DNA from 4 places in the Jeotgalibacillus sp. JSM ZJ347 genome. Region 1 is predicted to be linked to each of the others. Evidence: predicted binding sites of a transcription regulator. Region 1 holds the regulator's gene; each other region holds the start of a gene.
What was found. The regulator Rex, encoded in region 1, represses fermentation and respiration genes when NADH is low (regulators of the CRP and FNR family bind a similar motif). The targets are predictions, from matches to a motif close to TTGTGAAATATTTCACAA.
Positions count from the first base shown of each region.

Region 1 (7,864 bases):
CCAACAAACAAAAAACAGGAACCCCAAAAGGATTCCTGCACAAAACACTCACTCACTCAATTCTTCTTCCAATTCAGCCCACTCCTCAAGCAGCTGATCCATCTCAGCTTTTGCCTGATCAATGGCCTGGTTGGATTCCATCACGCGCTCATGATCCTGGAAAATCTCCGGATCACACAGCAGATTTTCATGCTCTTCAATCGTACCTTCAAGCTCTGTAATCAGCAGCTCAATTTCCTCAAGACGCCTGCGTTTCTTTCGTTCAGCCTTCTGTTTTTCCTTATCAAGCGCAAAAGATGATTTGTCAGTAGCTTTTTCAGCGGCTGGCGCTTTCTCAAGGCGCTCGCGTTCTTCAATCGCCGCAAGCTCAGCCTGTTCACTCAGCTTTTCCATATAATAATCATAGTCGCCAAGATACTCTGTGCTGCCATCAGGCGATAGCTCAAGCACCTTTGTCGCAAGCCTGTTGATAAAATAGCGGTCGTGCGATACAAACAGAATCGTGCCCGGATAATCGATCAGCGCATTCTCCAAAATCTCTTTACTATCGAGATCCAGGTGGTTAGTCGGCTCATCTAAAATCAGCAGATTCGATTTCTGCATCATCAGCTTTGCGAGCGCAAGACGAGCTTTCTCGCCACCGCTTAGTGTAGAAACCGGCTTCAGCACGTCATCCCCTGAAAAGAGGAAGTTACCAAGCACCGTACGGATATCCTTTTCATTTTTCATCGGATAGTCATCCCACAGTTCATTCAGCACCGTTTTATTCGAATGCAGTTCTGCCTGCTGCTGGTCGTAGTAGCCGATGCTGACATTCGATCCGTATTGAATCTGACCCGCAAGCGCAGGAATTCTTTTAACAATCGTTTTTAAAAGGGTAGACTTCCCAACGCCGTTTGGTCCGATCAGCGCAATGCTGTCTTCCCGTGTGATCGCTGCGTTGATGTTACTTGAAACGGGGGCATCATAGCCGACAGAGAGATCCTGCAGCTTAAGGACGTCATTCCCGCTCTGACGGTCAATCGAGAAGCCGAAGCTTGCTGATTTCTCATCGCCTTTTGGACGGTCCATCCTGTCCATCTTTTGTAGCTTTTTACGGCGGCTCTGTGCCATTTTCGTTGTCGAAGCCCGCGCCAGGTTCCGCGCGACAAAGTCTTCCATCTTCGCGATCTCTTCCTGTTGCTTCTCAAATTCCTTCATCTCACGCTCATAATCAAGCGCCTTCTGATCCAGATAACGGCTGTAGTTGCCGTGGAATTTCTTTGAACGCTTACGTGAGATCTCCACAACCTGATTGACGATTTTATCTAAAAAGTAGCGGTCGTGTGAGACGATTAAAATCGCGCCCGGGTAACCCTGCAGATAAGACTCCAGCCAGCTGAGTGTATCAATGTCCAGGTGGTTGGTCGGCTCATCGAGGATCATGACGTCAGGCTTGGTTAAAAGTAATTTACCCAAAGCAAGACGCGTTTTCTGACCACCGCTTAACGTTGAGATCGGTGTATCGTAATCAAACGACTGGAAGCGCAGCCCGTGAAGCACGGTTCTGATATCCGCTTCATACTGATACCCGCCGGCGTCTTTGAACTGTACCTGCAGCTCATCGTATTCGGTCACCAGACGGTTATAGCGTTCCTCATTTTCATACACGTCCGGATCTGCCATCTGCTGCTCGGCTTCACGCAGGCGTTTTTCCATGTCTTTTAAGTAATCAAATACAGTCATCATTTCTTCCCAGATCGACAGCTCAGATTCAAGTCCGCTGTGCTGTTCAAGGTACCCGATCGACACGCCTTTTGGTTTATTAATATCGCCGTCGTCATGCGAAAGCTGACCGGCAATAATTTTTAAAAGGGTAGACTTCCCGGCACCGTTACGGCCGACAAGTGCGATCCGGTCCTTGGTCTGAACTTCAAGCTTTATATTAGCAATAATCTCTTCTGCGCCAAACGACTTGGAGAGATTATTGACCTGTAGTAAAATCATTCGCTCACCTCATTTTTCTTCCTATCTAAGTGTATCGTAACAGCGTTATGATAAGCAACGAACTGTCATTGTGAAAAAACTTGCATACTTTGCAAGCGGATACCTTAATGGTGTATGATACAATAGGGACTTGGAATGTATTTAAAAGGAATTTGTTGTGAAAGATTGTTCTTATATAAATGGTTGTTTCGCTGCGCTTCAGGCGGACGCTTTCCGGACGGTTGTTGCTGAGCCTCCTCGCCTACGGCTGTGGGGTCTCAGCTTCCAACTAATCGTCCCGGAGTCGCCGCCTTACGCTACGCTCAACGCTTTGGTAAGAAGGATAACTTTACAACAAAGTACTATTTTATAGTTTGATAAATGAGAGAGTAAATCTAAACGATGTTAGATATACTCACTCAGCGGATGATCTTCGTCCCGGACGGAGACTCCTGCGGCGGGAAAGGACAAGTGAGACCCCGGAAATGCGTAGCATTGAGGAGGCTCACTGTCCGGCCGCGGAAAGCGCAGTCCTGCACGTAGATCATCCGCGTTATAGAACCATTAACAAAATATAGATTTGGAAGCGTTCACAGCTTCACTTTACATGCGGTGCCAGGCGCACTGTTGGATTTAGGGGGAGTACAGGAATGAGTCAGGAACAAATGAAGATTCCTCAGGCAACGGCGAAGCGGCTTCCGCTTTACTACCGTTTTCTGAAGAACCTGCATTCATCAGGAAAGCAGCGTGTTTCTTCGAAAGAGCTGAGCGATGCTGTAAAGGTGGATTCAGCAACGATCAGACGTGATTTTTCTTATTTTGGTGCACTTGGCAAAAAGGGTTATGGGTATAATGTAGAATACCTGCTGTCCTTTTTCCGTAAAACACTTGATCAGGACGAGACGACAAAAGTTGTGCTGATTGGTGTCGGAAACTTAGGTACTGCGTTTTTACATTATAATTTCCTGAAAAACAATAATACAAAGATTGAAATGGCGTTTGACGCGGATCCGAAAAAAGCGGGCACTTCAATTGGAGAAGTACCTGTGTATGCAATGAATGATCTTGAGGAAAGAGTGAAGGAGAGCAACATTGAAGTCGCAATCCTCACTGTGCCGGCTGGTCCTGCACAGGGAATCACCGACCGATTGATCGATCTGAAGGTAAAGGGAATTCTGAATTTCACACCTGCCAGACTCTCTGTGCCTGAGCATATGAGAATCCATCATATTGATCTTGCTGTCGAGCTTCAGTCACTCATTTATTTCCTGAAGAATTATGGAACAGATGACGTAGAAACGTCACAATTAGAAGAAATATAGAATAGCCAAAAAGCTTAATTTAATTTATGATATAGGAAGAAAGAGGAGGTGCACGCATCATGTTACCAGGTGGAATCAGCCTTGCCGTGATTGCAGTCGTTGCATTATTAATTTTTGGTCCTAAAAAACTGCCGGAGCTTGGGAAAGCAGCAGGCAGCACCCTTCGTGAATTCAAGGATGCAACAAAAGGACTTGCAGATGATGATGACGATGTAAAGCCGGCTAAGAAAGACGAAAAACAGCAATAATTACGGGATGGTGGCCATATGAACCAGCAAGATATGACCGTCCATGAACATATAGGTGAAATAAGAAAACGACTCATCATTGTAGTCGTTTTCTTTGTCATTTCGATGGTAGGAGGCTTTTTCTTAGCAGAACCGCTCATGAAATTCCTCCAGTCTTCAGACGAAGCAGCATCGATGACATTGAATGCATTCCGGGTAACGGATCCTGTAAAGATCTATTTCCAGATTATCATGTTCACTGCGTTGATCATGACGGCACCAGTAATACTCTACCAGCTTTGGGCATTTATCAGTCCGGGCCTGCATGACAGAGAACGGAAAGTAACCCTCAGTTACATTCCGGCATCCGTTATCCTGTTTTTAGCAGGCCTTGCGTTCGCATATTTTATTTTATTCCCATTCGTTGTCCGCTTCATGATGAACCTGTCGAACAATCTTGAGATCGAGCAGGTTATCGGAATCAACGAATTCTTCCAGTTCTTATTTCAAATGACTATCCCGTTCGGCTTCTTATTCCAGCTGCCGGTGATCATGTTATTCGTCACAAGACTTGGAATCGTCACACCAATGTTTCTGGCAAGCATCCGTAAGTACGCATACTTCGGCCTGCTCGTCGTCGCAGCCTTTGTGACGCCGCCAGACATTTTCTCACACATGATCGTAACCGTACCGCTGATTTTACTATACGAAATCAGCTTGTGGATTGCGAAAATCGGCTATAAAAAAGCACAAAAAGCTGAAGCCGAACAGCTTGAGCTAGAGGAAAAAGAACGCAGGGAGCGGATCGACCGCGAACTTGCGAAAAAAGAAGCAATGAAGGAGAACAGCGGGGAGTGATTCCGGCTGTTTTCTTTTTTGTGTGGGTGTGGGTTGGGGAGGTTCGTAGAAAGATGAGTGATGTTCTTAGAAAAACCATTACGGTCCTTAGAACGAGCAGCCATGTTCGGAGAAAAAACGGTGACCTTCTTAGAAAAAACAGGGTCGTTCGTAGAAAAGTGTAATTGTACCTATGCCCGAGACACGACCCCGCATCATCCACAAACAAAAAAGCAGCGACCTCAGCCGCTACTTCTTCTCATTCATATGCTTCTTAATCTTAAAGTGGAGTCCAATCAGCCTCAAACCAGCCCCGATATCATACGTTGCGAATGCAACAAACAGATAAGCGAAGAAGCCCCAGCCGTTTTCGTTTACGCTGTTGACAGCGAAGTAGACGAAGAATACCCCAAGTATCAGATAGAAGATACCGTGTCCTAATGGAGATTTCATTTACAAAATTCCTCCTATTGCAAAGCGCCACAGTACGAAGACTGCTTCATTCATTTCAATGATCCGCTGAATTTCATCAGCAAAGAAGAACTGCGTCATCACGACAAATGTGTTGATTGCCATATGCGCGATGATTGGTACGATGATTCGTTTAGTATATGCATAAAGGAACGCGAATGCATAGCCCATTGCCGCATAAATCAGGATATGGGTGAAGTCGAAGTGAATCACCGCAAAGATCAGCGCACTGATCAGCCCTGAGATAAAGAAATTATATTTACGATAGAACCAGCCGAAGATTACGCCACGGAACACAATTTCCTCTAAAATTGGTCCAATCACCGCAACCGCTACAGCTGCGAGCGGGACGTATGACAGCAGGCTGATGATGTCAGCTGTATTCTGTGATCCCGGATCAATTCCGATCAGCGACTCAATGCCGACTGCAATCGCCTGACTGAAGAATGCCAGGAAGATCCCGATAAATGACCACAGCGCCGCCATCCCTGGACTTGCCTTTTTACCCGGCAGATCCATGACGCCTTTATTTTTATTCATGATCAGTAAAATCACAATCAGTGCAATCGTAAAGCTGATAAAGATCCAGTAGCCCGATATTGAATACAGCAGCACGGCAGGTTCACTGTCACTGACCATTCCGCTGATAAATAGTGCGAGTGGTACAGCGATAAATGTGGAAAGCTGCATAGCTACGTATGTGATTAATATAATGAGAAAGGTGCGGTTCACAATCATACTCCTTTGAAATAGATTCGTTCTGTTTATTCTACTATTGAACTACAGCGCCTTCAATTGATAGCTACGATGTCAGACGTATTAAGTAGACATTTTGTGAATAGGGTAGACATTGTGGTGTTTTTAATACGCCGGGTGACCCTTTCCGCAGAGGGCTTCGCTTTCCGCGGCCGCGCGCTGAGCCTCCTCGAGCTACGCTCTGCGGGGTCTCAGCTGTCGCTTCTATGCCGCAGGAGTCTTCGCCCTCTGCTCCAAGGGTCATCCGGCTGAGTAGTGCGTCACAAAATTCGATTAAACAGATCTGCCTATCAAGAGGAGGAATACGTTGCTTTTAAATATCTTTTGAAATTACATAATAAATTTACCCAATTTAGCTGCTTCTTGCAGTGGGGGACGGAGACTCCCGCCCCGGGAAAGGACAGGTGAGATCCCGCAAGGCGAAGCCTGAGGAAGCTCACCGGCCGGGGGCAGGAAAGCGCAGTCCCCCACGGAAAGAAGCAGCGGTTCCAGTGATCAAACTTTTAGAAAAATTTAAGTCCAAGATACTTGCAAAACCATCTCAAATTATTTAAACTAATACTTGTGTTAGCACTCATATGTGAAGAGTGCTAATAAACGAATGAACATAATTCAAGGAGGTTGTTTCACTTGTTAAAACCATTAGGTGATCGCGTAGTAATTGAGCTGGTAGAGTCTGAGGATAAAACGTCAAGCGGGATTGTACTTCCGGATAGTGCGAAAGAAAAGCCGCAGGAAGGTAAGATCGTTGCCGTAGGTACAGGACGTGTGCTTGAAAACGGTGAGCGTGTTGAGCTTGAAGTATCTGTTGATGACCGTATCCTTTTCTCTAAGTACGCTGGAACAGAAGTGAAATACCAGGGCACAGAATACCTTATCCTTCGTGAAAGCGATATTCTGGCTGTCGTAAACTAATTCAATTATTTAAAAACATAAGATTTAAAACCATATTACATTCTGGGAGGAACCTTACAAATGGCTAAAGAAATTAAATTTAGTGAAGAAGCTCGCCGCTCAATGCTTCGCGGTGTTGATCAGCTTGCTGATGCAGTAAAGGTAACACTTGGACCAAAAGGACGTAACGTTGTTCTTGAAAAGAAATTCGGCTCACCGCTGATTACAAATGACGGTGTAACAATTGCAAAAGAAATCGAGCTTGAAGATGCATTTGAAAACATGGGTGCTAAGCTTGTCGCTGAAGTAGCGAGCAAGACAAATGAAATCGCTGGTGACGGTACAACAACTGCAACGGTTCTTGCACAGGCAATGATCCGTGAAGGTCTGAAAAACGTAACTGCAGGTGCTAACCCTGTTGGCGTACGTAAGGGTATCGAAAAAGCGGTTCAGTCTGCACTTGAAGAATTAAAAGCAATCTCTAAGCCAATCGAAGGCAAAGATTCAATCGCACAGGTTGCAGCAATTTCAGCAGCTGACGAAGAAGTTGGCCAGCTGATCGCTGAAGCTATGGAGCGCGTTGGTAACGACGGCGTTATTACAATCGAAGAATCAAAAGGGTTCACAACAGAGCTTGACGTTGTAGAAGGTATGCAGTTCGACCGCGGATATGCATCACCATACATGGTCACTGATTCTGACAAAATGGAAGCAGTACTTGAAAATCCATATATCCTGATCACTGACAAGAAGATTGGCAGCATTCAGGAAGTACTTCCTGTGCTTGAGCAGGTTGTCCAGCAGAACAAGCCGCTTCTAATCGTTGCTGAAGACGTTGAAGGTGAAGCACTTGCAACACTTGTTGTGAACAAGCTTCGCGGAACGTTCAACGCAGTAGCTGTTAAAGCACCAGGATTCGGCGACCGTCGTAAAGCAATGCTTGAAGACCTGTCAATCCTGACTGGCGGTGAAGTGATCACTGAAGACCTTGGACTTGATCTGAAGTCTGCAAACATTTCACAGCTTGGACGCGCAGCGAAAGTTGTTGTAACGAAAGAAAACACAACGGTTGTTGAAGGCGCAGGAAACGCTGAACAAATCGGCGGACGCGTTGCACAAATCCGTGCTCAAATCGAAGAATCAACTTCTGAATTTGATAAAGAAAAACTTCAGGAACGCCTTGCAAAGCTTGCAGGTGGCGTAGCAGTCATCAAAGTTGGTGCTGCAACTGAAACTGAACTGAAAGAGCGCAAACTCCGCATTGAAGATGCCCTGAACTCAACGCGTGCAGCTGTTGAAGAAGGTATCGTATCTGGCGGTGGTACAGCGCTAGTGAACGTATACAACAAAGTCGCTGCAGTAGAAGCAGAAGATGACGTGGCAACTGGTATC
Region 1 covers NZ_JBISEN010000005.1:105,136-112,999, reverse strand. The annotation lists gene abc-f (ribosomal protection-like ABC-F family protein) at 49-1,986, opposite strand; gene ACH6CZ_RS14200 (redox-sensing transcriptional repressor Rex) at 2,616-3,287, shown strand; gene ACH6CZ_RS14195 (twin-arginine translocase TatA/TatE family subunit) at 3,347-3,535, shown strand; gene tatC (twin-arginine translocase subunit TatC) at 3,554-4,372, shown strand; gene ACH6CZ_RS14185 (YdiK family protein) at 4,601-4,804, opposite strand; gene ACH6CZ_RS14180 (CPBP family intramembrane glutamic endopeptidase) at 4,805-5,554, opposite strand; gene groES (co-chaperone GroES) at 6,209-6,493, shown strand; gene groL (chaperonin GroEL) at 6,554-7,864, shown strand, end outside.

Region 2 (7,864 bases), on a different contig from region 1:
CATTTCCCTCTATGACACGATGAATGTTAAAAAAGGACGCATTACAATCGGTTTACCCCCTGTCATCAGTACACTATTTTTCCCACGCATCATTGCTGAATTTCAGCAGCAGTTTCCCGATGTAACAATCTCTCTGACAGAGGTTGGTGCACAGCGTGTGGAGGAAAAAGTCCTCGAAGGAGAAGTGGACCTTGGCTTCGTTCTATTGCCGGTTGATGAGAACAAATTTGATTCAATTGAGTTCGTTCATCAGGAAATTAAATTGCTTGTCCATAAGTCTCACCCGCTTGCCAAAAGAGATGTCATTGACCTGATTGAGTTGAAAAAGGATCCCTTTTTGCTGTTAAGTAAAGAATTCACACTGAACAGCCGTACAATTGAAGTCTGCATTGAAGAAGGTTTTACACCGCAGATTGCTTACGAAAGCTCTCAGTGGGATTTTATTGTGGGGATGGTATCAAAAAATCTTGGCGTGACGTTAATGCCTGAACAGATTGGACGCCGCGTGATGGATCCGGATGTGAGAATGGTGAATCTGTCTAAGCCTTTTCCATGGGTGCTTGGAATTATTTCAGCCAAAAATCGATATATGCCATATGCGACAAAGGAATTTATTAAAACGGTTCAGGGACTTCATGAAGGCTGGTAGCAAGGTGATTTGAAGGAAGTCTTACTGCTGAAGTTGGGACTTCCTTCATCCTGCAGCCATATTTCCACCAAAAAACCGGATCGCCTTATGATCCGGTTTCTCTTTCTTCTAAATATTTCTCATATGCCTCAGCCACACGGTTTTTAGCAGGCTTTTCTTCAAACGGTTTGGCCAGCTGAATTGTGAAAAGAAGTGCAAATGCAATGACCCCTCCTACAATCGGACCTGCAATCAAAAAGATCGTAGTCGCAATCATTAGACCAAACAGAAAATAACCGATCACCTTCATACTTGAAAACCTCCTATGAAAATACTCCCGTTTTCTGATCTTTCAGAACATATAGTCACAATTTGTTCACTAGTCCAATGGATTTGTTTTGTGCAACTTTTGTGCAAACGCTTTCAATCAGACTATTCTCACCTTATAATCCTAATCATACCAAATATAAGGAGGAATGAATGTGAATCGTAAAAAGTTTCTTGCAGGATGGTTATCATTTTTATTAATCGTTTCTTTATTGCCGGTTGTGCAACCGTTTGCCAACCATACGGCACAAGCAGAAAGCAATACATATTCAACACTAATTGTTCATTATGAGGAAGCACCTGATGCCACACAGGACTGGAATCTGTGGGTATGGCCTGAAGGCGGCGAAGGTCAGGTACACGAATTTACAGGTGAAGATGACTTTGGAAAGATCGCGACTGTTGATCTTGAAGGGTCACATGATCGAATTGGCTTCATTGTCAGAACTGATACCTGGGAAAAGGACGGCGGTGACCGCTGGGCTGAGACTGAAGCAGGCGTTGCTGAGGTCTGGATTAAATCCGGTGATGACACAGTCTACACTTCCCCACCGGACGGTGAATATCGTGAGTTCCCTGCATTCAATGAAGTTGACGTAACACTTCACTATTACCGTTTTGATGGCAATTACGAAGGGTGGAACCTTTGGTCATGGCCTGAAAATGGCGATGGTCAGGAAATCCAGTTTACAAGTGAGGATGAGTTTGGATTAACTGCAGACTTCACGGTTTCAAGCGATAAATTGTTTAATAAAGTCGGCTTTATCGTAAAGAAAACAGAAGGTGATAATGCCTGGGCTGATCAGGAATTTGGCGACCGCTATATTACGAAACTTAATGAAGACGGTACAGCTGAGGTCTGGATCGTTCAAAGTGATAAAGGGATTTACTATGATTCAAAATATATTGATTCAACACCACGCATTGTGAGCGCAACAATTGATGAAGTAAATGAAATTACGTTAACGACTAACCTGCCAATCGACACTTCATCTGAAGATCCAGGCATTACGTTAAATGGACTGACAATTGCAGATATTCGTCCTTTTGAAGGCACAGATCCTTTGACGAACAAAGTGACGATCGAAACAGTAGAAGATATTGATCTGACACAGACGTATACGATTCAAACGGACTTTTTCGGTGACGCAACTGTTCAGGTTGGTAAAGTAATCCGTTCAGAATCATTTGACGAGATGTACTTTTATGATGGCGATGATTTAGGGAATACGTATACTGAGGAAAAAACCGATTTCCGCCTCTGGGCACCTACTGCAAGCGAAGCTCGGCTTGTTCTTTATGATAGTTGGGATGCTGTTGAAGGCGAAGAAATTGTAATGGATGCTGCTGAAAAAGGAACGTGGACAGCAGCAGTTGAAGGCGACCTTCACAACCAGCTTTATACTTATAAAGTAAAAATCGGTGATGAGTGGCGTGAAGCAGTTGACCCTTATGTGCGCTCCACTTCTGTAAATGGTGATAAAGGTGCAGTCCTTGATCTTGACCGCACAAACCCTGACGGCTGGGAGACATTCTCAAAGGGTGAAAACCCTGAAGATGCGACGATCTATGAGCTGCATGTCAGAGACCTTTCGATTCAGCCTGAAAGCGGGATTGAAAACAAAGGAAAATACCTTGGTGTGACTGAAAAAGGTTCAACTGGTCCTGAAGGCTATGCAACCGGACTTGACCACATTTTAAACCTTGGTGTGTCTCACGTTCAGTTCCTGCCAATCTATGACTATCGTACAGTAGATGAAACGAATCTTGATACACCACAATTCAACTGGGGATATGATCCGAAAAACTATAATACGCCGGAAGGTTCATACTCAACTGACCCTTATGACCCTGAAGTCAGAGTAGAAGAGCTGAAAGAAATGATTCACACACTTCATGAAGAAGATCTGGGTGTCATTATGGATGTGGTATACAACCATATGTACGCTGTAAATGAATCAAACTTCCACCAGCTTGTACCTGGCTACTACTTCCGTTACAACGAGGATGGTTCCCTTGCAAATGGGACTGGCGTTGGAAATGATACAGCTTCTGAACGTAAAATGATGCAGAAATTTATCGTGGATTCCGTTTCATACTGGGCTGAAGAATACGATATGGACGGCTTCCGTTTTGACTTAATGGGTATTCATGACACAGATACAATGAATGAAGTACGCGAAGCATTAGATGAAATTGATCCATCTATTATTGTCCTTGGAGAAGGCTGGGATCTGAATACGCCACTTGATGCTGAGCTGAAAGCTAACCAGAAAAATGCTGAAGATATGGAACGCGTTGCGCACTTCAACGACACAATGCGTGACGGTGCAAAAGGCAGTGTTTGGGAAGATACTGATCCAGGCTTTATAAATGGTAAACAAGGTATGGAAGACATCATGCGACAGAGTGTAGCAGGCGGACTTGCATATGACGACAGCTTCGCGACTTACCGTGATCCTGATCAGGTCGTCCAATACGTTGAAGCACACGACAATCTGACGCTGTGGGATAAGCTTGAGAAAACAAATCCTGATGCATCACTTGAGGAAATGAAGTCGATGCACAAGCTTGGTTCTTCAATCGTGCTGACGTCTCAGGGAATCTCATTTATCCATGCAGGACAGGAATTCATGCGCACAAAAGGTGGCGACCATAACAGCTATCAGTCACCTGACAGCGTGAATCAGATGGACTGGGAACGACGCGCTGCATTTAACGATGAAGTAGAATACATGGCAGGCTTAATTGACCTTCGTCAAAAATATGATGCATTCAGACTGACAAATGCAGATGAAATTGATGAGCGCCTGACATTCGCTGCATCCCCTGCTAATACAATTGCTTATACACTCCAGGAGAAAAAGAACCGTCACCTGTTTGTCGTGCATAACGCAAACAAGGAAGCCGTTTCAGTTTCCCTGCCTGGTAAAGGACCTTGGAAAGTACTTGTGAACAGTGAAGAAGCTGGCACTGAAGTATTGTCGGTGGAGAAAGGTAAGAGTATAGAAGTTGATGGATTGAGCAGTATCGTACTACTGAAAGATGGAAAACTGAAATAAGTTATAAACCCCTGTTTCCTAATGAAGGAGCAGGGGTTTGTTTGCAGGATATCTGCTGGAGTATGTGAGATTTAAGTATAGGTTTAACGGAAAAATATATTGTGAAACTATTCACAATATATTTTTTATGACTTATAATAAAGATGTACTAAAAATCATTTTTGTTTCTGCACAACTGGTGATTGTAGCGGAAGGGGGCGACTCCAGCAGGAGAAGTCGGACAGGTAAGACCCCGCAGTGCGAAGCACGAGGAGGCTTACCGCCGACCCTGCGGAAAGCGTCCCCCTGGAGCTACAATCAACAGCCAACTTTAATATCGCTTATAATAAAACCAGAACATCATTCTAATTGAAAAGGTGTGTTGTGAAAATGGTAAAAGGAAATCGCGTTGCATTGATTGGAACAGGCTTTGTCGGCTCAAGTTATGCATTTGGACTGTTAAATCAGGGCGTTGCTGATGAGCTGATCATGATTGACCTCAATGAAGATAAAGCGAAAGGTGACGTACTCGATCTGAATCACGGGAAAGTCTTCGCTCAGCAATCATTAAACATTTCATTCGGAACATATGAAAATTGTAAAGATGTTGATCTCGTTGTCATTTGTGCGGGTGCGAACCAGAAGCCCGGGGAAACACGCTTGCAGCTGGTTGAAAAGAACCTGAAAATCTTCCATTCAATCGTCACACAGGTTGTCGGCAGTGGATTTGATGGAATCTTCCTTGTCGCGACAAATCCTGTAGACGTCTTAACATATGCTGTATGGAAGTACAGCGGATTTCCAAAAGAGCGCGTGATTGGCTCCGGTACCATTTTAGATACAGCACGTTTCCGTTACCTGCTCGGCGAGTATTTCCAGGTCGCTCCGCAGAACGTTCACGGCTACATTATCGGCGAACATGGTGACAGTGAGCTTCCGGTCTACAGTTCAGTCGATGTCGGCGGCGTAGCAGTGCTTGATATGATTAAAAAGTACCCTGAATATACGCAGGAGGATCTTGATGATATTTTCGTCAAAGTCCGTGATGCCGCCTACCAGATCATTAATAGTAAAGGCGCGACCTATTATGGTATTGCGATGGGACTGGTGCGGATTACAAGAGCCATTCTTCATAATGAAAACAGCATTCTGACTGTATCTGCACTGATGGAAGGTGAATATGGCGAGGAAGATGTGTATATCGGAGTTCCCGCTGTGATCAACCGGGGCGGGCTGCGCGAGGTCATTGAATTGAATTTAAGTGATAAGGAAAAAGAGCAATTTGCTCACAGTGCAGATGTGCTGAGAGGGATTTTGAAGCCTCATTTTTAAGTGAAAAACCAGCTGTTGCGGGGGCAACAGCTGGTTTTTTGATAAGGTTCGGCGTCCGGGCAGCGTTAGTGGGATAGGTCAAATGACATGAAGTGGCGAACATGGCGGTTTTTGCGTCGAACATGAGTATCTGAGCGTCGAACATCGTTACTTTTACGTCGAACGCCTGCCATTTCCCGTTGAACATTCATTATTTCCCGCCGAACCACCACGCCCTATCAAACCTGCTCATACTGAACCCGGTGCAAATTCGCAAAAATCCCATCCTGCTCAAGCAGTTCTGCATGGGTACCATCTTCTGCAATCCCCTCTTCTGTCACCACGACAACGCGGTCCGCTTTTCTGATCGTCGCCAGTCTGTGTGCGATCACAAGCGTCGTGCGGCCTTTTGCAAGCTCTTCAATTGCACCCTGAATCATCGCTTCCGTTTCTGTATCAAGTGCTGAAGTTGCTTCGTCCAGGATCAGAATAGATGGATTCTTTAAAAACATTCTCGCGATGGCTATCCGCTGCTTCTGACCGCCTGACAGCTTTAAGCCACGCTCACCAATCTGCGTATTGTAGCCGAGCGGCAGACCGTCCACTACTGACTCCAGATTTGCTTTTCGCGCAGCTTCCTGAATTTCTTCATCAGTGGCATCAAGTCTGCCATAAGCAATATTTTCACGAAGTGTTCCTGTGAAAAGGAAGACATCCTGCTGTACGATTCCAATCTGACTTCTGAGCGACTCCTTTGTCACATCACGGATATCCATCCCATCAATCCTGATCGCACCTTCTTTTACATCATAAAACCTTGGAATCAGTGAACAGATCGTTGTTTTCCCTGCACCGGACGGCCCTACAAACGCAACAGTCTCCCCGCGGTTCAGCTTGAGGGAAATATCACTTAGTACGCCCTTTTGATCATCATAGCTAAAAGACACGCGGTCAAATTCAATCTCCCCTTCTAAATGATCAACCTCTTTTGCACCCGGACGATTGGTAATCACCGGAGCCTGGTCGAGTAAATCTGTAAAACGTTTGAACCCGGCCATACCTTTTGGATACATTTCAAGCAGTGCACTGATTTTATCAATCGGTTTAAAAAGCACATTAATGTATAAAACAAATGCAACCAGCTCTCCGTACGACAGCTCATTATTCAGGCTGAGATACGCGCCGAATACGAGTACAACGAGTACAATCAGACGCGTCATGATATACATACCTGACAGGCTGAACGCCATGACTTTATAAGCACCGACTTTAGACTGGCGATAGTGCCTGTTATCAGTCGTAAAACGTTTAATTTCATGCTTTTCATTTGTAAATGACTGAACGACGCGTGCGCCTGATACGCTGTCCTCCACCCTGGCGTTTACCTCAGCAATATTGCTGTACATCATCTTCCAGGCTGTATTCATCCTGATATTGGCATATGTAATCAGCCAGATCAGAAACGGCACAACAATGATCGCGATCAGTGCAAGCTTCACATTGATTGTCAGCATAATCCAGAACGCACCGATAAATGTCATCACGGCAATAAATAAATCCTCAGGCCCGTGATGCGCCATTTCCCCGATATCAAACAGATCATTCGTAATCCGGCTCATAATATGACCGGTCTTTGTATTATCAAAGAATGAAAAAGATTGCCGCTGAACGTGCTCAAACAGCTCCTGACGCATATCTGTCTCAATATTAATCCCAAGCTTATGACCCCAGTAGTTTACAACGTACTGAAGAGAGGTACTTGAGAGATAGAGAAACAGGAGCAAAAAGCTGACCAGCGTAATGGCTTGCCAGTTCCCTTCAGGCAGCAGCGTGTCAATAAACCATGACACTGCCAATGGAAAGCCTAGCTCCAGAATCCCGACAACAACCGCACAGCTGAAATCCGCTATAAAAAGCTTTTTATGTGGCTTATAGTAAGAAAAGAATCTTTTTAACATCATCCGTACTCCCTTGTGAAATATGTAACTATTATTTTACAGCAACCAAAAAATAGTGCCACAACTATTTTCGATATACGAAACAAAATGGATTCAAAATTGTCTGATTACTAAGATTGCTCTATAATCACTCTATTAAGATTTCTTTTAAATGAAAATGTTCAACCCAGCGAAACCTTGGAGTCTCCGTCCCACACGGAAAGGTTTTGCGTTATAGATTACTTTTTATATTTCGAGGAGGAATTTACATGGAAAGAAATCATACAATGCTTCAATTCTTCGAGTGGCATGTCGCTGCAGACGGCGACCACTGGAAAAGACTGAGAGACGCAGCACCCGAACTAAAAGCAAGCGGAATTGATGCAGTCTGGATTCCTCCTGTTACAAAAGGTGAATCACCCGATGATACCGGCTATGGCGTATACGACCTCTATGATCTTGGAGAATTTGATCAAAAAGGTGACGTCAGAACAAAATACGGTACAAAAGATGAGCTCCATGAAGCGATTGCGGCCTGCCATGAAAACGGCATTCAGGTCTATGTAGATGTCGTGATGAATCACAAGGCCGGTGCCGATGAAAAAGAAACATTTCAGGTC
Region 2 covers NZ_JBISEN010000002.1:351,989-359,852, reverse strand. The annotation lists gene ACH6CZ_RS07600 (LysR family transcriptional regulator) at 1-649, shown strand, start outside; gene ACH6CZ_RS07595 (hypothetical protein) at 735-938, opposite strand; gene pulA (type I pullulanase) at 1,111-4,017, shown strand; gene ACH6CZ_RS07585 (L-lactate dehydrogenase) at 4,387-5,328, shown strand; gene ACH6CZ_RS07580 (ABC transporter ATP-binding protein) at 5,547-7,265, opposite strand; gene ACH6CZ_RS07575 (alpha-amylase) at 7,514-7,864, shown strand, end outside.
Region 2: ACH6CZ_RS07585 (L-lactate dehydrogenase) is a predicted target of Rex. The motif match lies at 4,117-4,134, and genes of this name have one in related genera.

Region 3 (7,864 bases), on a different contig from region 1:
AAGATGATAATCGCCGCAAACTGAACAATCATCTGCAGCTCTTCACGGACAAAACGGCTGACAACGATTGCAACAATGCGCGACAGGAATACAACAAATGTATTCACAATACCCTGAAGCAGCGTCATTGTAACCATATCTCCGTTTGATACGTGTGCAACTTCGTGCGCGATGACGCCTTCAACTGCATCGTCGTCCATGTTATCAAGCAGCCCCTGAGATACTGCGACAAGTGATTTCTTTTTAGAAGGACCTGTTGCAAAAGCGTTCACTTCAGGAGAAGGATAGATTCCGACCTGAGGCATATGCGTTAAACCGGCTGCGCGAGAGAAGCGGTGCACCTTTTCAACAACTTCACGTTCCTGTGCAGTCAGGTCGCCATCCGGATCGAGTACCTTTACCTTCATCATCCATTTCGCCATCATGCGTGACATCGCAAGTGAGATGAATGCCCCTGCAAAACCTACGATTAAACTAAATACACCAAGTGAAATGAAGTCAATTCCAAGCCCTGGTCCGCCTGTCTGGAATGAACCGTTGATTCCTGTATATGAAACAATGAGTGACCAGACGATCACAATTGTCGTCATGACAAGGATGTTTGTTAATAAAAAGAGTAAAATTCTTTTGCCCATTTATGCGCCTCCTCTTACATTAGTTTGTGATTATTGTAGCATAGTTTTCTCTGAAAAGCGTGACAAAAGAAAGGCAAAAAGTTTCTTCATTAAAACAGTTTAGTTGTGTATGAAATACGCGGTCATTACAATGAAGTCAATGATTGAAACAGATAGGAGCTATTTATATGAACAAGCCAGTCATAATTGTGGGAGCCGGATTAAGCGGTTTATATACAGCATCTTTACTTTCTGAAAATGGAATTGAATGCAAGGTCATTGAATCGAGAAACAGAATCGGCGGCAGGGTGATAACTGAAGAAGCTGCCGGGGCAAATTTTGATCTTGGACCTACATGGTTCTGGCCGGAGCATGAGCATGCAATTACAGCGGTTATCAAAAAACTCGGGTTAAAAACGTTCACCCAGCACACAAATGGTGATTTGTTATTTGAGCAATCCACTGAAAGTCCGGCGCAGCGTCATACTCTGCCGGCTCATGCAGCAGAAAGGTCTGAGCGCCTTGAAGGGGGGATGCAGTCAATGATTGAAGCAGTTGCAGATACGCTCCCTGCAAATACAATTGAATTAAATAAAACAATCACTGCAATCAACATGAATCACGAAGATGAAGTCAGTGTTCATGCAGTAAACAGTGAAGGAGAGGAATTGGTATACGGGGGATCAGCAGTCGTTCTTGCACTACCACCACGTCTCACAAAAAGAATCTCATTTTCACCTGAACTGCCCGCACTCGCTGATCTGCCAACCTGGATGGCAGGGCAGGCAAAAATAGTTGCTGTCTATGATCAGCCTTTTTGGCGTGAACAGAACCTTTCAGGTCAGGCATTGAGCTGGGCGGGACCGCTTCAGGAAGTGCATGATGCAACGGCTGCTACAGGTCAGGGCGCTTTGTTTGGTTTCTTCAATTTATCAGCTGCTCAGCGCTTTCAGCTTGGTGCGGACAAAGTGAAGAAGATGGCACTTGCTCAGCTAACAAGGTTATATGGAGATAAAGCAGGGATGCCGAGCTCAGTATTATATAAAGACTGGGCCACGGATGATGATACAGCAACGGAGGAAGATGCACTTCCGCTGATTGATTTTCCGCAGTATCGTCCACTTGACATCACAGGTCCCTGGCATGGAAAACTGCTAATCGCAGGCACTGAAACAGCTTCAGGATCAGGCGGCCATTTAGAAGGAGCGATCCGTTCAGCGGAACGTACAGCAAGCGTAATTTTGGAAAGAAATTAACTAATTAATCAAACAATAAAAAACACTATTGTACTGGCAGCGCTTACCCATTTACACTGATCTGTGAATTGAATCACAAAAATTAACACGGAATTCAGGATGGTGAAGAATGGAACAGTCTACAATTGAGAAATTACTGGGCGCTGCCACTTTAAAGAGAGATCTACTGAAAGAGCAGCCGAATCATTATATAGTACGTGCCATGCTTGCGGGTATGTACGTTGGGATGGCAGTCGTGATGGCATTCCGTCTGGCGCAGCCGTTTTACGAAGCGGCATCACCGGCAACTTATTTTATTAATGCAATCTTCTTTGGCGTTGCATTTTGCCTAATTTTATACGGGAAAACGGAGCTTTTCACATCTAACACGATGTATATGGTCGTTGGGGCAATGAAGAAAAAAACAAACTGGATGGACACGCTGCGCGTATGGGGCGCTTGCTACCTCGGTAATTTGGTTGGTATTTTATTCTTCACTGGATTAATTGTCATGACCGGTTTATTTGCGACAATGGATCCGGCAGAATCGTATCTGATTACTGCTGCTGAAAAGAAAATGAACCTGCCGTATTCAGAGATGTTCTTCAGAGCAATCCTTGCAAACTGGCTTGTCTGCCTGGCTGTATGGATTCCGCTTCAGGTAAAGGATGATATGTCTAAAATTGTGCTGATGATCCTGTTCGTCTTCACCTTCTTTATCTCCGGATATGAACATAGCATTGCCAATATGGCTTTATTTTCAATCGCACTGTCAGCACCGCACACTGCGCTTGTAACGGTGCAGGCTGCGGTTGAAAATGTGCTGATTGTGACGCTCGGTAATATCGTGGGAGGCGCATTCTTTGTAGGAGTGCTTTACACGTATTTGAATTCAGCTAAAAAAGAAAAAGAATTGACGGCAAAATCGTCTGTTAAAGCATCTTCACCAAAGGCTGCTTTAGAGAAATAAGCTTAAAACTGTCTTTATTCGGTGAAAACTGTATGAAGGCAGTTTTGCTTTGTAATTTAGTAAATCATAATTAATGAATAAATCTTTTTCTGGAGGGAATTTCTATCTATACATAGATAGAAATTCCTTTTTTGTGTTAAACCAACATTTTTCCCTTAGACATAATTCATTTAACACCATAAACATTAGTGACTCTTTATAAAAAGGTTTGTATAGACCCACTCATGAGCAGTCTGATAGGATAATGAAGCTGCAACAAATTTGCACAGGTGGTGTGACTAAATGAACAATCGATTTAAGGAAGCGGAGTTTGCCACGTGGGTTGGAATCATGGCAAATACGCTGTTAACCATATTAAAAGGCATATTCGGCTATATTTCAGGGAGCCGGGCACTTGTCGCTGATGCGGCGCATTCTGCTTCGGATGTCGCGGGGTCTATCGCTGTTCTGGCAGGGCTGCGTACAGCACGAAAGCCGCCGGATGATGATCATCCTTATGGTCACGGGAAAGCGGAGAACATAGCAACCATTATCGTTGCTATTTTACTGGTAGTAGTTGGTGTGGAGGTTGCCACTTCATCAGCAGGCGTTTTCTTTGGAGAGGTTCCGGAAGCGCCAGGAACGATTGCACTTGCAGTCATTATTTTTTCCATTCTTTTAAAAGAGGTCTTATTTCATTATAAAAAACGGATCGCTAAAAAAATTAATAGCTCTGCATTGATGGCAGAAGCCTGGCACCACAGATCAGATGCGCTTTCCTCAGTCGCTGCTTTTCTAGGGGTGGGCGGGGCGATTCTTGGTGAAAGGCTGGAGCTGACTTTTTTACTGTATGCCGATCCAATCGCAGGGCTGGTCGTCTCACTTATTGTTGTGAAAATCGGTTTTTCACTCGCAAAGGAAGCCGGTTCGATTATGATGGAGCAGGTGCTGGATGCAGATCAAACTAATCCCTTTATCGAAACGGTCATGACGACACCTGGTGTAAAAAGGGTTGACGAGCTGTTAGCCAGATCACATGGCCACTATATTGTCATTGATATTAAAGTCAGTGTGGATCCATATATTACAGTGGAAGAGGGGCACCGTATTTCCAAAAACGTGAAGCGCAGACTGCTTGAGCGGCATGAAGATATTAACAATGTGCTGGTTCATATCAATCCATATAATGAAGAATAAGCTCCTTTTATAAAAGCTTTGTTAAAGGTCGTTGGTGGTTTTGCACAGCTGACTTTACAAAAATGTTCCTAGAGCGCATGATCATGCGGAATAAGGGTATCGATAATGTAGGTTATCTAATTTGAGCGAATCCGCATTAAAGTTGGTTAGCAGTAGAGAACATGTGCTAACGTAATAGTAACGGATCTGTGAAACATCAGCTCAGGTGAACGAAAGGAGCACGTCTCATGGCTGTGATCGAAACAGATGTACTGATTATCGGAGCAGGGCCCGCAGGACTTATGGCAGCAAACGTGATGACAAAGCGTGGCGTAGACTATATCTGCCTGGAGAAAAAACCTGGACGTTCAGTGTTATCAAAAGCGCTTGGGGTCCAGGCAAGGTCACTTGAACTATTCGAATTCCTTGGCGTGAATAAACCATTTTTAAAACGGGGATATCCTGGTCCAGGTGCTAAGCTCCATCTGGCAGGAAAGCATCCTTCTTACGTTGAGTTATATCATATTAAAAGCAGATACCCTTACATGCTCATTATTCCACAGGATGAAATCGAAGAAATTTTAGAGAACCACCTGAACGGCAGAGGAGGTCAGGTTTTCAGGGAGCATGAAGTGCTTGATGTGACACAAAAAGACAATGGTGTCTATGTAACAGCTCTTCACAACGGCATCACGAAGACCTACTTTGCGAAATATCTGCTTGCCTGCGACGGCTCACATAGTAAAGTCCGTGAAGAACTGGATGTACCATTTATCGGTGAAGATGAAGGCATCACGTTTTTTACAGGTGATGTTGAAATTCCTGAGATGAAGGAAATTCACATTAATCTTCACTTGAATGACAGAGGAGCGGCTGCATTCTTTCCTTATAAAGATGGTACTTACCGCGTTGTCGGCTTTGACAGAACGAGGCAGGGCGGACCACGCAAACGTGAGATGAAACTATACGAGCTCCAGACGGCACTCGATACCATTCTTGACCACTCTTATAAAGTTCAGCATCCAAAATGGCTCGCTTACTTCGGTACTGCCCACAGACAGGTGCCAAGTTACCGCGTCGGCAATGTGTTTTTCGTTGGGGACGCAGCACACATCAATAATCCCCTAGGTGGTCAGGGGATGAATATTGGTCTTGAAGACGTCGGAAATCTCTGCTGGAAAATTGATACCGTCTTAAAAGGGTACGCAGGCAGTCCATTCTTAGACACATATCATGAAGAACGGGCCCCTGTTGCAAAAGAAGTAATCTTTAATACGACCATGGAACTGAAGCTCATTCATTTGAAAGGGCTGCTCGGCAAAGCGAGAAACTGGTCAGGAAAGGCAGTACTTTCACAGGGCTGGGTTCAGTCCAGGTTTGCAAATGCGCTGTCACACGTACACAGTGATTACGACAAAACGCCGATTAACCGTTCATTTAAAGACAAATCCCTCCCGCGAAAAGCAATCCAGGCCGGTGAGCGCGTACCGGATCAGATTCTTTTCAATGAAGGAACAACAGACGAGCGCCTGTACCCGCTTATTCAGCGGATCGGGTATGTGTGCTTAATCTATATTGACTGCTATGAGCAGGACCTGATTGACTATGCATATGATTTTGCTCATGAAGCAAACCGGGCATTCCCGGATATGCTGAAGGTCTATCTTGTTGCCCGTGGAGGAACGGTGATCACCGAACGGGATGAACTCCCGATTATTTATGACGTTCACCGTGATTTGGATCATAATCTCGGTATGCAAAAAGGCAGCACGCTCTTTATCCGCCCCGATGGCCACGTCGGTTTTCATGATGGCTCAGCGGATGTACGTAAAGTGATGGCAAAGTTGAAGCGGTATTTTATTTAGATAGTTGGAGGAGAAGCCTTAATTGTGAGGGCTTCTTTTTTTGTGGTGAGGGTGCGGTGCTACAAGGTAAGTGCTGGATCGGACAAACTTTTTGGGTGATTGCTACAAGCTGGCTTGGGAATGGTACAGGTTCCCGGGTGTATCACTACAACCTGGGCCGGGATTGTCCCAACTTCAGCTTAAATGACGACAACCTGCACACTAATTAAAAACTTTTTTTAAAAAAAGTGATCCAAATCCAAACTTTCTTCGTTAGCTGTTTGAAACCAAATAAATTACAACAAAAAGGAGAGTTACACATGCAAAAGAAAAAACTACTTAAGAGAATCGCAGCACCAGTACTTGGACTTTCGTTAATCGCACCAACTACAGGGCTTGCAGCAGAAGAGCCGACAGCAATCACGCCGGCATCAGATCTTCGGGCAACACTGGATCAATTACTATCAGAGCACTATGTACTTGCAGTCAATGCGATGGTGAAAGATTACAATGACGCACCGGATGAAGAACAAGCTTATGCAGCTCTTGATCAAAATGCTTTAGACATGACGCCGGCAATTGAATCAATTTACGGCGCGGAAGGTGCACAGCAGTTTGAAGACATCTTCGTTAACCACAACGATTATTCACCGGACTTTGTTGAAGCAGCAAAATCAGATGATGCTGACTTAAGAGCAGCTGCTGAAGCGGAAGTTGAAGAATTTACACAGGAATTTGGCGGATTTCTTGCAACGGCAACAGAAGGAAATCTTCCTGAAGAAGCAGCGGTAGAAGTGCTCGTAGCACACGAACAGGACGTCATTAATGCTTTTGACAGCTATGTAGAAGGTGATTATGAAGCTTACTTTACTCACTTTATGGAAGGCTACGACAGAATGTTTGATATCAGTAAAGCACTATCTGTCGCAATCGTCACGCAAATGCCGGATAACTTTGAAGGATCAAAAGCAGATTCACCCGCAGCTGACCTGAGATCAACTTTAAACAACCTTGCAGCTGAACACTTTGCACTTGCAACAATGAGCATGCAAAAAGGTGTAAGCGGTGCTGAGGACTATGACTTTGCAACGTGGGCTGAAGATATGAACACGGACGAATTCACTGCAGCAATCGGCTCAATCTATGGTGAAGAAGGTGCAGCACAGTTTAAAGAGGTGTGGACGAGTGAACACATTAACGCTCAGGCTGACCTTGTAAGTGCAACAGTCGCAGGAGATGAGGAAGCAATTGCTGCTGCGAAAGAAAGCCTGTCAATGTTTACGCAGGAGTTCGGTATGTTCCTTGCAACCGCAACGGAAGGCAACCTTCCTGAAGACGCAGCGATTTCTTCACTGACAACACATGAAGATCAGGTTGTAAAAACATTTGAATCTTATGTAGCTGAAGACTACCAGACAAGCACTGACACATTCCGTGAAGGATATGCATTCATGTTTGGTGTTGGTCAGGCACTTGGTGATGCAATTGTGAAGCAGATGCCAGATCAGTTCGCATCTGATATGCCGGCAGATATGCCAAATACCGGTCTTGGCGGTGCAGCTGAACAGCAGACACCTATCGCAGTTTATATAGCCATTGCAACAGCACTTCTTGCAGCAGCAGGATTTGCAGTTAAAAAGAAAACAGCTAACCAGGAATAAACGTCTGTTGAATAAGAAGAGCGGTTCACTCCGCTCTTCTCTATTCATATGAATGGAGGAATCAAGCGATGAAGAAGCTACTTGTTCTTTTAACAGCGGTGCTACTGCTGAGTGTCGTCAGCTATCAGGCGATTGCCATGAACCAGCCGGAAAAGGAAGTCCCGGAACCGGCAGCCGCTGATGAATCACAAAATCTGAAAGAAGAAATAGAAGAAGAAACGGCTAAACAGACAAAGGCCGTCGCGCATAAAGGAGAAGAGTTTGTTCTTCTTGACTCTTTAAAAAAACGTCAGGCAGAGCTTGAAGAACAGCTAAAGATTCAAGAAGAGGGAATTAACCCTGCCCGCATCCAGATCCCGAGTCTTGATATTGATACAGGCGTCAT
Region 3 covers NZ_JBISEN010000009.1:58,421-66,284, reverse strand. The annotation lists gene htpX (protease HtpX) at 1-635, opposite strand, end outside; gene ACH6CZ_RS15785 (flavin monoamine oxidase family protein) at 803-1,870, shown strand; gene ACH6CZ_RS15780 (formate/nitrite transporter family protein) at 1,980-2,819, shown strand; gene ACH6CZ_RS15775 (cation diffusion facilitator family transporter) at 3,102-3,995, shown strand; gene ACH6CZ_RS15770 (FAD-dependent monooxygenase) at 4,223-5,839, shown strand; gene ACH6CZ_RS15765 (copper amine oxidase) at 6,139-7,479, shown strand; gene ACH6CZ_RS15760 (class F sortase) at 7,548-7,864, shown strand, end outside.
Region 3: ACH6CZ_RS15780 (formate/nitrite transporter family protein) is a predicted target of Rex. The motif match lies at 1,932-1,949, and genes of this name have one in related genera.

Region 4 (7,864 bases), on a different contig from region 1:
GATACGTCCTGTTCCGAATACGCGGTGCTTCACTTTGCGCCCGACTTCAAGGTCAGATACCCTTCTGATCGCATTCGGGTTCTGTGGAACTCTGCTTTCATCCACCTGCTGTGCTTCAGGAGGGTTGATAATCTTATTGACTCTCAGTAGAAACGGCGAAGGATTCGTTTTACTGCCGGCCCTGTTTCTGTATGAAAGCAGTTCAAGCTCCTGTTCAGCACGCGTCATGCCAACGTAGAACAGGCGTGCCGCTTCTTCCATTGGATCCTTATTCCCTTTATCCTGCTCCTTCACATCATTTTTTGAAGGGATGATGTCTGCAATCAGATCAAGCATATACACTTTTTTGAACTCAAGTCCTTTAGAACTGTGAAGCGTTGACAGTGTGACCGCATTTTCGTGCTTATTGAACTTCGACGTTTTCAGCAGCGACTCAAGCTGCTTCAAGCGATTCGCAAAAGCGACCATCCCTGTTTCCTTCTGCGCAATCTGTTCAAGCGTTGAAAGCACGTCGTGTAAATATTCAATAGAAAACCCCAGGTTCTCACTCATTTTTTCAAGCGCGCGGTCATAGCCGGCCTGCTCTCTGATCAGACGGATCACGCGGTAAGGTTCACCGCCTTCCATTCTTTCAAAAGCCCTCTTCAATCCATTGATCTGTTTTCGCTGATAATCCTTGAGTGAGTTCAACTTGAGCAGCCGGTCAAAGACGCTGCCTTCCTCCGGCTGTTTTTTCAACTCAAACAGCTGCTGGCGCGTCACATACCCAAGACATTTCATTGAAATTTTTTCAAAAAGGTCTGTCCGGCTGTTGTTAAAAGTGAGCCGCATAAAGTTAAGAATATCCTCCACAATCCAGTGACTGAAAAATCGCACGTCAGAATCTTTCATATAAAACGGAATCCGTGCGCGTTCAAGCTCATTCATGATCAGAATTGAGGAGCTGTTTGTTCTGTATAACACTGCAGCATTCCTGTAATTATCAAGTTTCGCAAGCTCTTGTGCGAGGTAGGCAGCCTGGTCTTCATAATCTGGAAACACCTTGATGCTGACAGGATCTCCTTCTTCATTTTCAGTAAACATATTCTTTTCATAGCGGTTTTTATTACGCTTAATAAATTCATTCGCTGCATTCACAATTTGTGGAGTTGAGCGGTAATTCTGCTCCATCATTAAGATATCTGCTTTCGGATACACCTTTTTAAAATCAAGCAGATACTGCGGTTCAGCAGCCCGCCACGTGTAGATCGACTGATCATCATCCGCTACCACACACAGATTTTGATGCGGTTCGACCAGTTTTTCCACAATGGCATGCTGAACAAGTGATGTATCCTGACTTTCATCTGTCAGAAGGTGATCATAGCGCTGCTGAAACTTTTTTAAAAGCTTTTTATCATTTTCAAAAGCCTCGAGTGCCAGCGTCAGCATATCATCATAATCAAGCAACAGCTTCTCAGGATCCTTCCGTTTGACCGCTTCATATTCAGCTGCGATCTGCTCAGCATTTGTTACTTCACACTTTACCGTACTCCACTTTTTTCTTGGGAGAAGCTTGTTTTTAATAAGGCTGATATAGTTGGACATTTCCTCAAGCTGATCATCTGTCATGGCTTCTTTGTTAAAGCGCTGAAACAGTGTCCGCAGCAGCAGTTTTTTATTCGCCGTATAGTCAGACGGATCCTCAACAGGTCCTTCAATCAGCTGCCACGCTTTATTTTCTTTTCTCAGATAATCACGGACTACTGCAAAGGCCAGGCTATGAATCGTTGAAAAATCGACTTCAGGCAGCACCGGAAACATTCTTTGATAGCGCTGCTTCATATCATCCGCCGCCGCTTTACTGAAGGTGACCCCTTTAATACGCGCCGGGTCCACGCCGCGCTCTTCAATCAGGTGTCCAATCCGCATCATAATGGTCGTCGTCTTCCCTGAACCAGGTGAAGCAAGCAATAGAAGCGGACCATCTCCATGGAGAACAGCCTGCTTCTGCACTTCATTCAGATTGACGCCTATTTCGCGCTGTTTTCTTGTAAAATAATCTGCCATATCCGTTCGTCTCCTGTAAAATATTCTACGGTTATCGTACCATTGATTTTGGTTTTTGAGCAGGGGGGAGATCCGTCATTCGGGAGGCTGGATTGCTACAAGTTCGGCGTGGATCGCTACAACTCCGGCCCGGACCACGACAAGTTTCCGGGTGGATCGCTACAACCTGAAGCCGGATTGCTACAACTTCAGCTGAAACAACGACAACCGCACCATCTACCCACCAAAAAGAAAAACCGCCTCATCAGCGGTTTTCCTCAAACTAATATCTCCTGCTCAATCTTCTTCATCTCATAAAACATACCGCGGGCAGCCATCAATTCTTCGTATGACCCTTTTTCCACAATCCGGCCGCCATCCATGACGATGATCTGATCCATTTTCTCAAGACCATTCAGCTGGTGGCTGATCAGGCAGACTGTTGCATCTTCTGTACGCTCTTCAAGGTAGCGCATAATCTCAGCTGACGTCACATTATCAATTGAGCTGAGCGGCTCATCCAGCAGCCACAAGCTCCGTTTCCTGAGCAGTGCCCGCGCAATGGCAAGCCGCTGACGCTCTCCGCCTGACAGATTCTCTCCCTTTTCAAGAACAGCATCATTCAGCGTGAACCTTGCAAGTCTTACTTTTTCAAGCATCCACAGCATTTCTTCATCCGTCAGACCGTCCCTTGCGATACAAAGATTATCTCTGATCGTGCCATAGAAAAAGTGGTTTTCCTGCATGACAACATTGGCTTTTTCCCAGATATCCTCAGATTGAATATGACGGATCGGTTTATCCTGAAGGGTGATCTCACCATCACTTGTTCTGAGCACGCCAAGCAGCAGCTGAAAGATCGTTGATTTACCGGAGCCACTCGCCCCGACGATCGCCGTTTTAGAGCCTGGATCGATTGAAAATGAAGTGTAATCAACAGCCGACCTTTCTTCTCCTTCATGGGTATAGGAAACCGATTGAAACGCAATGGCCGGTGCTTCGTCCGTCAGCGTTTCGTAAGGTTCGACCGCCGTGACGGATTCAATATCAGTGACTTCATTCAAGCGTGAAGAAGCTTTTCTGCTCTCTTCTAAATGTGGCGGCAGCACAGCCATTGGCGCTGCATTTTCAAATATATTCAGTGACAGCATGACAAGCATCGCGAGAAATACGCCGTCAAGCTGATCCTGCTGCACAAGGTATACGCCAGCTGCCAACACCAGCCATGAGACTAACAGCCCTGCTGCCTGATTGACAGACTGGTTGAACATACTCTGACTGCTGCTCTTTTCCTGATTTGCGATATAAGCAGCTGATGACTGGTGAAGTGACGCTTCCTTTTCATCCAGCTGCTGATAGATTTTCAAATCACGGAATCCATAAAGCACTTCAGCTGTATCTGTTGAAAGGTCAGCACGTGACTCGCGGACCTTTTCTTCAATCTTCTGTCTGCGCAGTGCAAACAGTGCCGGGATCAAGAGCCCGGTTAATAGCAATCCTGATGCAAAAATCAGCGGGAACCAGAAAGAATAGAACGTGGTAAAAATCATCGCACTTAAGAATACAAATACAAGCACGATTGGCGGATAATAGACGCGTAAAAAGAAATTTTGCAGACTTTCAACGTCCCCTGTAATCCGCGCCAGCAGATCACCGCTTCTGAATTTCTGAAAAATACCCGGTGCCAGTGGCTCAAGCTTTTCAAAGAAACGGACGCGGATCCCCGCTAAAATATTGAAGGTTGCACGGTGCGATACCATCCGCTCCCCATATTTTGACCCGGCTTTCACCAGACCGAACACTTTAATAAAAGCAATGAGCAGTGTAAGCGTGTAGACAGGCGGCAGCAGTGCGGCTTTTGAAATCAGATATCCGCTTGCTGCAAACAGACCTGCTGCCGTGACGCCGCCGATATAGCCGAACAGAACGGAGTACCAGACGTTTTTCTTCTCTGCTGCAATTTGCCTTAATACAATACTAAGCTCACGCACTTGCTCCACCTCCCTGTATCATTTCCTGATAGGCGGGCTCTTTTAATAAATCCTGATGCTTACCCCTTGTTTTCAATGATCCGTCTTCAAGCATCAGAATCTGATCAGCATTTCTAATCGTATAAAGTCTGTGTGCAACGGTAATGACTGTTGCACGTTTTGAGAGCTCCTCCATTGACGCCGTCAGAATTTGTTCTGTTTTCAGATCAAGCCCTGTTGTCGGCTCATCGAACAGAATGATAGAAGGTTTTTTCAGGAACGCCCTTGCAAGTGCCAGACGCTGCCTCTCGCCTCCTGAAAGGCCTCGCCCACCTTCTCCAACAGGCGTATCAAGTCCCTTTTGAAGCGTTTCAATCAGCGGTGTTAAACCTGCTTTGTCAGCGGCTGATTCAATTTCGCTGCGCGTTGCTTCCTTTTTACTTCCGATTGCAATGTTATCAGCGAGCGTTCCAGAGAAAATAAACGGCTGCTGAGAGATATAGCTGAGCTGATCAAACCAGCTTTTTTCTTCGTAATGGGATAGATTTTTACCATTCACTGTAATTGCACCTGATGTAGGAGCAATCAGTCCACTAAGCAAATTTAATGCAGTTGACTTTCCTGATCCACTTTTTCCAATCAACGCAATATTTTCATAAGGTTTAATATCCGCCTCTAACGGTCCAAGGCCAAAGCCCTCTTTCCCATACTGAAAGACAGTCTGGTCAAACTGAATGTGCGGCGGCTTGTCTGATGAAAGCTGTTCACTTCCCCAGTTCACACGATCTTCTTCTTTTGAAAGCTCTTCATCAATTAACTTGGCAGCACCGATACTGCCTCTTCCTGTATGAAAGGCGTTTCCAAGCTCTCTGATCGCCACGTAAAATTCAGGTGCCAACACCAGCATGAAAAATGCTGTGAAGAATGTGACACTCTCAAAATAAATCAGTCTCAGTCCAAGCTCAAGTGCGACAAGTCCAACACCAAGCATCGAGATATACTCAAGTGCCAGTGAAGAGATGAAAGCGATCTTGAGCACTTCCAATGTAGCATCCCTGAACTTCAGGCTGCTGTCTTCAATCGTATCCCGCTGCTTTTTTGCCTGACCGAATAACTTCAGCGTTGTCAGCCCCTGAAGCGTATCTAAAAATGTTCCTGAAAAAGCAGAAAGCTGCTCTAACTGTTCTTCAGATTTCTTTTGCGTTTTGATCCCGATGATGATAAAAAACAGCGGGATAAACGGAGCTGAAACAAGTAGAACCGTTCCCGTAATCCAGTCCTGCCAAAACGCAGTTACAATGATCATCAGAGGGATAAATGCAGTTAAAGTGAGCTGGGGAATATACTTACTGAAATAACTGTCCACCTCATCTACCGCATCCATCAGCACACTAACTTTGCGTCCGGACTGTCCCTGCAGTGAAGCCTGAACAGGATTTCCTGCATATTTTTCAAGCAGCTTTTCACGAATGGTCTGCTTCACTTTTGCAGAAAGCCAGGCTCCCGTGCGTCCGCTCGCATAGGTCAATGCTGCACGGGCAATCAGTGCCAGCGCAAGCCACCCGAAGAGCGGAACAACATCTGAGAGGGCTGCTCCTTTTAAAAATACTTCGTCTACAATTTTGACGATAAAATAGGCCTGCGCAATGATACTTGCCCCTGTTAACAGAGCGACTATAATCATTAATAAGCGCGTGCCTTTATATTGCTTCGCATATTGCGAAAGTTGATTCATAGATCAAATCTCTCCGATCGTTAATTATTGACGATATTGTGAATAAATTCACATGTGTGTATATTGTTATTATATATGATTATACGTGATTTTTCATGGGATAGGATTGTTTGAGCACATTTGTATGTAGGAATTGAAGAATACTTAATAACCGGTTCTCTGCGCTTCAGGCGGACGCTTTCCGCAGGGCCGGCGGTGAGCCTCCTCGCGCTTCGCGCTGCGGGGTTTTACCTGTCCGGCTTCTCCTGCTGGAGTCGCCGCCTTACGCTCCGTTCACCTCAGAAACACAAATATGAAATGAGGGTAATACAAGATCAAATCAACCTAACTTTATTTAAACCAGCCCTTCTCTCTGAAGCGGGAGATGGCTTCTATTCGGTTTGAGACTTCGAGTTTGTCTAGTATGACTGAGATATAGTTTCGGACTGTGCCGTTTGTGATGAAGAGTGTGCCGGCGATTTCTTTTGTTGTTTTACCTTCTGCAATCAGTTCCATCACTTCACGCTCACGCTCTGTCAGCGGGTTTGCTTCTGTCAGAGCCATATCGACGAGTTCAGGGGCATAGATTCTGCGTCCTTCCATGATGGTACGGATTGAGCGTGCAAGTTCTTCACTCGGGCTGTCTTTTAATAAGTAACCGCTGACTCCGGCCTTTCTGGCTCTTTCGAAGTACCCAGGTCTTGCGAATGTCGTCAGGATAATGATTTTCGCCGGTTCATCTTTTAATTCTTCTGCAGCATCAAGACCAGTTTTCAACGGCATTTCAATGTCCATAATACAAATATCAGGTTGAAGGGATTTCACCATTTCAACGGCTTCTTCCCCGTTTTTTGCTTTGCCTATAACTTCCATATCATCTTCAAGATCAAGCAGGGAGCCAAGCGCTCCGAGCAGCATTGTCTGATCTTCAGCTAACACGATTTTTATCATTGCGCTTCCTCCTTAGAGACCTGCTTCAGTACGGTCGGTACACAAATCGTAATGTTCGTACCGAGTCCGCTTTCTACATCAAGCGTGCCATTTACAAACTCCAGGCGCTCTCTCATGCCTCTCAACCCGTTTCCTTCTATTGAACGGTCGATCGCGAATCCCTTCCCGTTATCTTCAACTGTCACTTTTAATTCTTTAGGAAGCTGTTCAATTACCACCTTACAATGCGTGGCACTGCTGTGTTTTACAACATTGGTGACAGCTTCTTTCAGGCACATGCTGACCACATTTTCTACTAAAAGCGGAACATTCTCAAGTATCGGATTTCCTTTTACTTCAGGCCTAATCTGTGCCACGTGAAGCAGCTCACGGATATGCATGATTTCTTCATCAAGCTTTGTCCCGCGCATATCTGATACAAGCTCTCTCACTTCTTTCAGTGCTGTGCGTGCAGTCTGGTTTATATCATTCAATTCACTTTTGGCATTTTCGGGGTTTGCAGTGACCAGCTTTGCAGCAAGATCACTTTTTAAACCAATTAATGAAAGCTTTTGACCAAGCGTATCGTGCAGGTCCCGTGCAATCCGCTGACGTTCTTCCATGACCATCAGATCTGAAATACGCTTTTGTGCATATTCAAGCTGTCCTTCAAGCTTTTCACGCTTCATTCTGTTGTATGAATTAAGCGGTAGTAAAATCACACCAATCACGCTGACTAATACGAACGGGAACTGTGTAAAAAACAGCTGGTCCTGTGTGAAAAATGCAATATTGACTGTGATGATTGTAGAGCCAACCAGGATTCCGTATAGCGTAAAAAACCCTACTTTATGCTGAACACTTGCAATCATAAATGAAAGAAAGATCGCAAAATAAACGAATCCAAATAAAATCGTCATGGCAATACTAATCGCGATGGCAATGCCTACCCAGACATAGTTCACCCAGCCTTTTGTCAGATAGGTCAGCCGGTAAGCTGCAAAAAATACCAGAATCATCGCTACCCCGGTTGAAATTTCAACCCAGCCGGATGATCTTAAAATAAAATAAAAAGGCAGCATACAAAAGATAATCCAAATATATATATTCAATCCTGTGTTTTTCGGAAAAATGTTATACCATTTTTGCACAAGCATTCCGCCTTTCTCATGTATCAGTATAGCACGGATGAAAGAGTGTTCAGAAGGTCCGCAAAAAAACG
Region 4 covers NZ_JBISEN010000004.1:4,933-12,796, reverse strand. The annotation lists gene ACH6CZ_RS12605 (ATP-dependent helicase) at 1-2,049, opposite strand, end outside; gene cydC (thiol reductant ABC exporter subunit CydC) at 2,307-4,019, opposite strand; gene cydD (thiol reductant ABC exporter subunit CydD) at 4,012-5,733, opposite strand; gene ACH6CZ_RS12590 (response regulator) at 6,064-6,663, opposite strand; gene ACH6CZ_RS12585 (sensor histidine kinase) at 6,660-7,793, opposite strand.
Region 4: cydD (thiol reductant ABC exporter subunit CydD) is a predicted target of Rex. The motif match lies at 5,770-5,787, and genes of this name have one in related genera.